Regions from separate parts of the Microbispora sp. CSR-4 genome, predicted to be linked through region 1. Evidence: riboswitches for the same ligand, from Rfam matches in the RefSeq annotation. Region 1 holds a riboswitch; the other holds the start of a gene.
What was found. Region 1 has a riboswitch for cyclic di-AMP ahead of FLV34_RS18320 (hypothetical protein). Riboswitches for the same ligand answer to the same signal wherever they lie in the genome.

Region 1 (4,206 bases):
AGTAGATGCCGCCAAGATCCTCGCCGTTCAGCCGCCTCCGGAACCAGGCCCGCTCGACGTCGGCCATGTGCCGTACGAGGCCGAGCAGCGACATGCTGGAGGGCGGCACCGAGCGCAGCCGCAACTGCTCCTCGGTGAGGCCCCGGCACTTCACGGCGAGGGTGTCACGGTGCCAGTCCAGCCAGGCGCGCAGCATCTCGCGCTCTCCCGCGACGACGGGGGGATCGATACGTGTGTCGGTCATCCCGGCATCCTCCCCCGGACTCGGCGCGTAGTCACCCCGATTAGCGGGCGGAGGCACCCGGCGGTTCTGCCCGTCCCGGCACCCCCCTCCTGAGCGCGGTTCATGACGTAGCCGAAGGCCGGGCCGCACGCCGGGCCTGCGCCCGACGGGAGGCCGAACCCGGCCGTCTTGACTCGGATTCGGACAGGTAATTGATCAGACTTGTGTAATTGTGGCGAATGTGATCAAAATCAGTTCAGCCTTCAACTACTTGGTTGAAGCGTCACACCGTACGGATGAGGAGAGGCATGAAGCGCACCATCTCCGTTCTCACCGTCGCCGCCGGCGTTCTCGGCGTCACGCTCACCGGCGCCGGCCCCGCGCTCGCGGACACCTCCGCAGTGGACTGCTCCACGGGCGGGTACACCTACGTCGTCAACAAATACGTCCCCACCAACGTCGAGTCGCCGGCGGTGGACAATCGCCTCTACAACATCGCCGGTCCGACGGCGTACACGCACGAGGTCTGCCTCGACATCCCCGACAACGAGACGTTCACGATCGAGGTCCGGATCGGGCCCACGGGGTCACAGCAGGTCATCGTGGACGACCGGCCCGGGGACAAGATCTTCCGCTTCTCGCCCGGCACCAACACCTTCTGGCAGGTCTACGGCACGCTGACCGGGCCCGGCAGCACCTACCTCTACTACACCTGGCACGAGAAGCAGATCCCGGCCTGACCCGGAGCGGGCCGGCCGCCTCGCTCGCCGAGGTGGCCGGCCCACCCCGCGAGTGCCCTGGCAGGTCAGTACATCGAGATGTGTACGTGGTCGTAGTGGTTGGCGGTGATTCCGCCGCGGTCGGACATGAGCCGCCAGCCGGGACGGCCGAGGTTGTAGATGCGCTGCTGCCAGATCACGTACATGACGCCGAGCTTGGGGCCGTTCTTGATGGCCCAGTCGGCCAGGCTGTCGCCGAGCGCCTTCATCTCGGGGGAGGGCATGGCGCCGCCCGAGCTCATCATGAAGTCGCAGGCGCGCCCGAGAGGATGCTCGCCGCTGTTCTCCGCCCGGTAGCAGCCCACCGGGAACCGCAGGCTGAAGTGGTTTTCGACCTCGGTGCGCATGAACCTCATCCGGGGCGTGATGTTGTCGGCACCGCTGGGCAGCTCCGGTGCCCACGACCCACCCGGGAGCTTTCCCGGCGCGATCGGGATCAGCGCGTCGAGCTTGTCCTTGATCTCGTCGATGAGGTCCTCGGCGTCCTTGCGCTGTACGGCGACCGCCTCGGCCTGCGCCTTCAGTTGCGCGGTCAGCGTCTTGGCGGCGTCCGCGGCCTGCTGCCGGGCGTCGCGGACCCGGTCGAAGTGCGCGAGCCGGGCGGCCTGTTCCTCTTTGAGCTGGTAGTTGAGCGCGGCGGTGTTCATGTCGGGCAGCGCCATCGCGCTTTCGGTCTGGTAGCGCAGCCCGGCCATCTGCCGTACGGCGTCGCTGGCGGCCTGGTAGTCGGCCTGGGCCCTGGCCAGCCGGTCGCGAGCCGCCTTCTCCTCCTCACGGGCCTTGGCGAGGGCGACACGCTTGGCGTTGTAGTCGGCGATCAGCCGGTTGACCTTCTGCCGCAGGTCCGACAGCTCCTTCTTGAGCTGTTTCTCCGTCGGTTTGGGCTCGGCGACGCCCGGCGCCGCCGTACCGAACACGAGGACGGCGGAGGCGAGCACGCCGACAGCCAGGGGGAATGCGCGGGGCAGAGCCCACTCCTCTCCATCTGCCGACCGGGTTAGCTGACGGGTTCGGGCTGGAGGAGCCCGGGCAGGCGACTGCCTTGACCCCAGGTGCGTGATTGGGTCCCCGGTTCCCGGGCGGGGCGCCCGGGATTAGGCGTACCGGTTGTGACGGCCGGTGTCAGGGATACTAGTGGTAAAGAAACCGTCGCTGCCACCAAAGCCGCAATCAATCGGAGATCAGGCCGTTATCGCCTCGCGAAGCATCCGGGCGGCCTCCTCGGGCAGCACGTCGTTGACGAACGCGCCCATGGCCGACTCCGATCCGGCCAGATACTTGAGCTTGTTGGGCGCCCGCCGGATCGTGAAAAGCTGCAGGTGAAGGTAGGCGAGGTCGCGCCGGTAGGTGACAGGAGCCTGGTGCCAGGCCGCGACGTACGGCATGACGACGCCGAACAGCCCGTCCAGGCGGCGCAGCACCTCGATGTAGAGCGGCGCGAACGCGGCTCGCTCCTCCGGCGACAGCGCCGGGATGTCGGGCACCTGGCGGTGCGGGTAGACGTGCACCTCGAACGGGTAGCGCGCGGCGGCGGGCACGAAGGCCGTCCAGTGCTCGTTGGCGGCCACCACCCGGGGGCCCTTCCGCTCGGCGGCCAGGACATCCGCGAACAGGTTGCCGCCCTGATGACGGGCGGCGGCGTTCAGCATCTGCCGGGTGCGCGGCGTGACGTACGGATAGGCGTAGATCTGCCCGTGCGGGTGCGGCAGCGTGATGCCGATCTCGGCGCCGCGGTTCTCGAAGCAGAAGACCTGCTCCACGCCGGGCAGCGAGGACAGCTCGGCCGTACGGTCGGCCCACGCCTCGACGACCAGCTCGGCCTGCTCGTCGCTCAGCGAGCTGAACGACGCGTTGTGGTCGGAGGTGAAGCAGACGACCTCGCAGCGCCCGATCCCCGGACGCACCTCGCTCAGCCCGCCCACCTGCTCGTACGAGCCCGTGTTGAAGCTGAACGACGGGAAGCGGTTCTCGAACACCGCCACCTCGTACGGCGAGGGGATCTCCGAGCCGGGATGACCCGGGCAGAGCGGGCACTCCTCCGCCGACGGCAGGTGTGTGCGTGTCTGGCGATGCCGGGCGACGGCCACCCACTCGTCCATCAGGGGGTCGTAGCGCAGCTCGGAGGCGAGCGGGCGCGGCGGCAGGTCCCTGGTGTCGATGGCGCTGTGGTCGGCGTCGTCGCGCCGGTCGAAGTAGATCAGCTCACGGCCGTCGGCGAGATGGGTGATGGTGCGCTTCACAGAGCGGTCTCCAGCTTCACGGTGCGATCTCCGGCTTTCACGGTGCGGTGTCCCGGGTCGGAGCGGGCTTACAAGGGGGTCGGTGCGGGTTTGCGAAAGGGGGACACGGCGGGCGCGCGGAGGCCGGGGGATGCACCGGGTTTACTACAGGCGTCGGAGGACGTGCGGCGGGCCGGCGTCACAGCGCGGTCTCCAGCTCGGTCTCCCCGGACGGATCGACGAGGAGGAGCTCGCCGGCGTGCTCCGACAGCGCGTCGCGTGCCTCCTCCGGCAGGCCGACGTCGCTCACGACCACGCCGGCCTCGTCGAGGGCGGCGATCGTGCTGAAGCCGATCGTCCCCCACTTGGTGTGGTCGGCCAGGACCACGAGCTGCTGGGCGGCCGCGATGAGGGCGCGGTCGGTCTCCGCCTCCAGCAGGTTGGGCGTGGTGTAACCGGCCCGGACGCTCATGCCGTGCACGCCCAGCATGAGCGTGTCGACGTTCAGGGAGCGGACGGCCGCCACGGCCACCGGGCCGACCAGCGCGTCGGAGGGCGTGCGCACGCCTCCCACCAGCACCACGGTCTGGTCGGGCCGTCCCGCGCGGTGGAAGACGTCGGCCACCTGCACCGAGTTGGTGATCACGGTCAGCTCGGGCACGTCCACCAGATGGTGGGCCAGTGTCCAGGTCGTGGTGCCGGCCGAGAGCGCTACGGAGCTGCCCGGCCGCACGAGCAGGGCGGCCCTGCGGGCGATGGCCTCCTTCTCGGCCTGCTGCCGCACCGACTTGGCCGCGAAGCCCGGCTCCTCCGTCGAGCCCGTGCCGGTGGCGGTCGCCCCGCCGTGCACCTTGACGATCAGGCCGCGTTCCGCGAGGACCTCCAGGTCGCGGCGGATCGTCATGTCCGAGACCCCGAGGTCGCGTACGAGCTGCGCGACGCGCACCCCGCCGGTCCTGCGTACCCTCTCAAGGATCGCCTGCTG
Region 2 (4,206 bases), on a different contig from region 1:
TGGCCTGCTCATGGTGGCGGGCATTGGCACACAGCCCCTTCGCACGCTGCCCCTTCGCACGCTGCCCCTTCGGACACAGCACCTTCGGACATAGCGTCTTCGGGCGCGACGGCTTCGGTCGCGACGGCTTCGGATGCGCCGCCATCGCAGGCGGCGCACTCGCAGGCAGCGCCTACGGAGGTGGCGCCTTCGGAGGCGGCGTGGCCGGACCCTCCGCCCGAGGACGCCTCCGCACGTCACACCCACGCCGGGCCTGGGCCTGCGGGGGACTGCCGGCATGGCCACAGCACGTGCCGGTGCGACGGCCAGGGCGCGTGCCGGTGCTGCGGCGAGGCGCGGTGCTCGCGTGCGACGCAGGCGTCGGGGACATCGGGACCGTCGGGAGCGACGCCCGGCGGGCCCGGACCGGAGCGGGAGACACCACCCGGATGGGCATCGGAAACGGCACCGGGAGCCGGGCGAGCGACACCGGAGACGGCGCAGGAGGCATCGCAAGGAGCCGCACAGGGGGCATCGCGGGGGGCGGCGCAAGGTGGGTCACCGGGATCTCCGGGTGCGTCGGCGGGCGCGATGCCCGGGGCGTTCTTGGGTGCGTCGTTGGGAGCGTCGGCAGGCACGCTGCTGGGGGCGTCGTTGGGGATGGCACCGGGGACAGCGCCGGGGTTGTTGCTGGCGACCGGGCAGGTGCTGCCCGTCTCCAGCGTGCATCGGCTCGCCCGGACCTCGACTCTGGTGCGGATCGTCATGAACGCCGAGGGACAGGTGCTGGACATGGGGCGCAAGGTCCGTCTGGCGACTCCTGCCCAGCGGCGGGCCATCTTCGCCCGGTACGCCACGTGCTGGATCGACGGCTGCCCGCTGCCGGCGACCATGTGCCAGATCGACCACGCCGACAACTGGAGCACCGGCGGGCTCACGGACCTGAAGCTGCTGGGCCCGGCGTGCCAGTTCCACAACCGCGACCGCTACCAGCACCCCGAGCGCTACACCCGCCGCAACGTAGGCGAAGACCGCTGGGCCTTCACCTACCACCGCCTCGGACGAGCCCGACGACTACACGAGTAAGGCGGGAGGCAGGCGGTGGAGGACCCACAGGCCGGCCCGGGCGACGCACGGACCGGCCCCGGAGGCTGCGGGCGTGAGGCGTGAGGCGGGAGCGTGGGCGATGCGCAGGGCAGGCCCAGGCTGACGCGCGGACAGACCCGGCGACTACGCGAGCGAGGGGAGCGCCAAGACAGCCGGAAGCCCTCGACCGCGTCGGCACTCGGCCCAGCAGACCCCGCGCCGGCAGACACGCGCGAGCAGGCCCGCGCTGGCAGAGCCGCGCCGGCAGACCCCGCGCCGGCAGACCCGCGCTGGCAGAGCCGCGCCGTACGGCGTGGTGTGGCGCATCTCACCGCGGGCGGCCCGCGACCGTGAGGACCTGCGGAAGCAGGGAACGGCGACAGCCGGGATGATCCCCTTTACAGGCCATTTGGCCGTGTCTTACTTGTTATCTACTAAGCTTCCCGTGTGTCTCGCCGGTGAGCGGTCCTCAACCCGAGGACGACCGGCGACCGCCGAATCCCGGAAGTCATCGATCCCGGGAACCGGGGACCCACGTCTCTTGGGGTGAATCCGGACCATCCGGTAGGGCTACTCCTGGCCCGAACCCGTCAGCTAACCCGGTAGGCGGCCAAGGAGAGGAGAGCGTGGAGTGTCGGCTCCACCTGCCCACCCGGTCCGCGTCGTGTCGCCGGACCACCTGCCCGCCCTGGAACGTCTCCAGGCTTCCGGGGTGATGGCGCGCCCGTGACGGGCTGCCACATCTCCCGTTTCTGATTCCGCCCCGCCGTGGCGTGTCCCCGGACGGTCATGCCGTCATGCCGCACGCCCGCGGGCCGGTTCGTCATGTCTCGAAGCGCGCCATGAGGAGCCCCCGATTTCCACCGATCCGATAGCTCGACAGCTGCTCGACGCCGTACGCCCCGAGCTGGGCTACCGCGAACGAGCCGGGAAACACACCAAGTTCGGCGAGTGGTACGCCGAAAACGTCGCCAAGGACCCCGACTTCAAGGCCGCCCCGTGGTGCGACATGTTCGTCTCCTGGGCGGCCGACCGGGCCGGGGTGCAGGACCATGTCGGCGAGTTCGCGCTGACCACGCGGCACGCCAAGTGGTTCGAGAAGCACCACGCCTGGAGCGACAAGCCCGAGCCGGGCGCCGTGGTCTTCTTCGCCTGGTCAGGGTCCAAGAAGATCCGCGACATCGACCACGTCGGCATCGTCGAGAAGGTCGTCGGCCGGAAGGTCCACACGATCGAGGGCAACGTCGACGGCGTGTGGCTGAAGCGCAAGGTCCGCGACACGAGCACGATCGTCGGGTACGGCCTGCCGCGCAAGGTCAAGGTGACGCCGAAGACGCCGGTGACGATCCAGCCCATGGCGGCCGTGAACGCGAGCGTCCAGAGCGCCGCTGCGCCCGCCACCAGGAACATGGCGGCCACGCAGGGGAAGCCGCTCGACATCGTGTGCTCGCCGGGCGACGCCGTCCTGTCGGCCGGTCTGCTGTTCGCGGTGGTCTCCACCGCCGTGACCGGGATACGGGTCAAGACCGCGGCGGCGTCGTCCGACGGACGGCACCGCAAGCGCGGGTGACCTCCCCCTTCCGGATCTCCCGCCGCTCATAGGGACTCCAGCCCGGGCCTTGGGACCTCCGGCCCGGCCCTGGCGATCTCCGGCCCGGCCCTGGCGATCTCCGGCCCGATCAGGGGAACCTCCGGCCGGTCCGAAACGGCCAGGGCTTCGAACGCCATACTCGACGGCGCCACGCTCGTCGGCGACGTGTTCGACGGCGACGTGTTCGACGGCGACGTGTTCGACGGCGACGTGCTCGCCGCTTCCGCCGTGGCGACTGCCACGGCGAGCACGGCGCCGGTCCGGGCCGTCACGGTGCCCTGACCCGGCATGCTGACCCGGCAGGTCAACCAGGCAGGCCGCTCAGCATGCTCTTCATCTCCTTGATCTCGGCCGACTGGCTGGAGATGATCGACTCCGCCAGCCTACGCGCCGGCTCGTAGCTTCCGCCGCTCAGCTCGTCGCGCGCCATGGTGACGGCGCCTTCGTGGTGCCGGATCATCATCGTGAGGAAGGCCCGGTCGAAGTCCCGTCCGGACAGCCCTTCGAGACGCCGCATGTCCTCGGGGGACATCATCCCGGGCATGGCGTGATGCGTCGGCGCCGGGCTCTCCCCGGGCACCTGTTCGCCCCAGGTCGTGAGCCAGCCGCTCATCGTCCGGATCTCGGGAGCCTGCGCGGCCTCGATCCGCCGGGCGAGCCGCGCGACCCGGGCGTCCGCCGCCCGGTCTTCGGCCAGTCGCCCCATCTCCACCGCCTGCTGATGATGGGGGATCATCATCCGGGCGAACATGACGTCCTGGTCGTTGTGGTCGGCCGTCGTTGTCGGCGGCGTTGTCGGCGGCGGCGTCGGGTCGCTGGGCGCGGTGGGCACACCGGGTGAGGAAGGCGTCGCGGCCGAGGCGGCGGTGCCGTACGCGCCGCCCGTGCCGGCCAGCAGACCGGCTGTCAGCAGGGCGACCGGCAGGACACGTCCGTTCATCGGCCAACACCTCCGTACGTCCCGGCGGCTGGTCGAGGACCGGCGCCGCCCCGCCCGCGGTGCCGGCGGCGGCGCCACCCCCGGTGCGCCGTCGCCGCACGAACCGTGTGGCGAACCTGGTCCTCCTGTCGTACCCGTGGAACGTTCCCGTCAGCCGTTGAACGTGATCCTGAACCGGTAGTTGTCGCCGTAGGTCGAGCCGCGGATGGTGAACGCCGCGCTCCCCGAGCTCACCCGGCCCGAGACCGTGGCCCCGGCGTTGACGGCGTAGAGGAAACGAGACGTGCCGAGATCGCGGCAGGGGACGATGGTCTTCTCGCCGTAGAAATGGTTGAACGTGGCCCCTTCGGCGCGGTGGCTGTCGACCAGCTTGCCGGACCAGGAGGTGCCCGATCGGCTGGTGACCCAGTAGCCCAGCAGGAGTTTCGGGTCGCGTACGTTACCGCCGAGATCGCGGGCCGACGCGGTGACAACGTGGGCGGAGCCGAACTGGAAGGATCCGAGCGCTCCGATGTCGCCCACATAGAACTCCCAGTAGAAGGGGTTGCGTTCGACCCTGCCCGCGGCGGACTTGCGTGGACCGGTGACGAATTTCGCGGCCGCCTTGTAT

Region 2: another riboswitch for cyclic di-AMP. It lies ahead of FLV34_RS37735 (CHAP domain-containing protein); the one in region 1 lies ahead of FLV34_RS18320 (hypothetical protein).

What each region holds. Positions count from the first base shown of each region.
Region 1 is NZ_VJVX01000023.1:17,600-21,805, reverse strand. It holds gene FLV34_RS18330 (DinB family protein) at 1-244, opposite strand, end outside; gene FLV34_RS18325 (hypothetical protein) at 532-963, shown strand; gene FLV34_RS18320 (hypothetical protein) at 1,029-1,940, opposite strand; cyclic di-AMP (ydaO/yuaA leader) riboswitch at 1,975-2,113, opposite strand; gene galT (galactose-1-phosphate uridylyltransferase) at 2,184-3,242, opposite strand; gene FLV34_RS18310 (DeoR/GlpR family DNA-binding transcription regulator) at 3,421-4,206, opposite strand, start outside.
Region 2 is NZ_VJVX01000099.1:4,055-8,260, reverse strand. It holds gene FLV34_RS37740 (DUF222 domain-containing protein) at 1-1,065, shown strand, start outside; cyclic di-AMP (ydaO/yuaA leader) riboswitch at 1,548-1,690, shown strand; gene FLV34_RS37735 (CHAP domain-containing protein) at 1,922-2,635, shown strand; gene FLV34_RS37730 (DUF305 domain-containing protein) at 2,961-3,596, opposite strand; gene FLV34_RS37725 (hypothetical protein) at 3,747-4,206, opposite strand, start outside.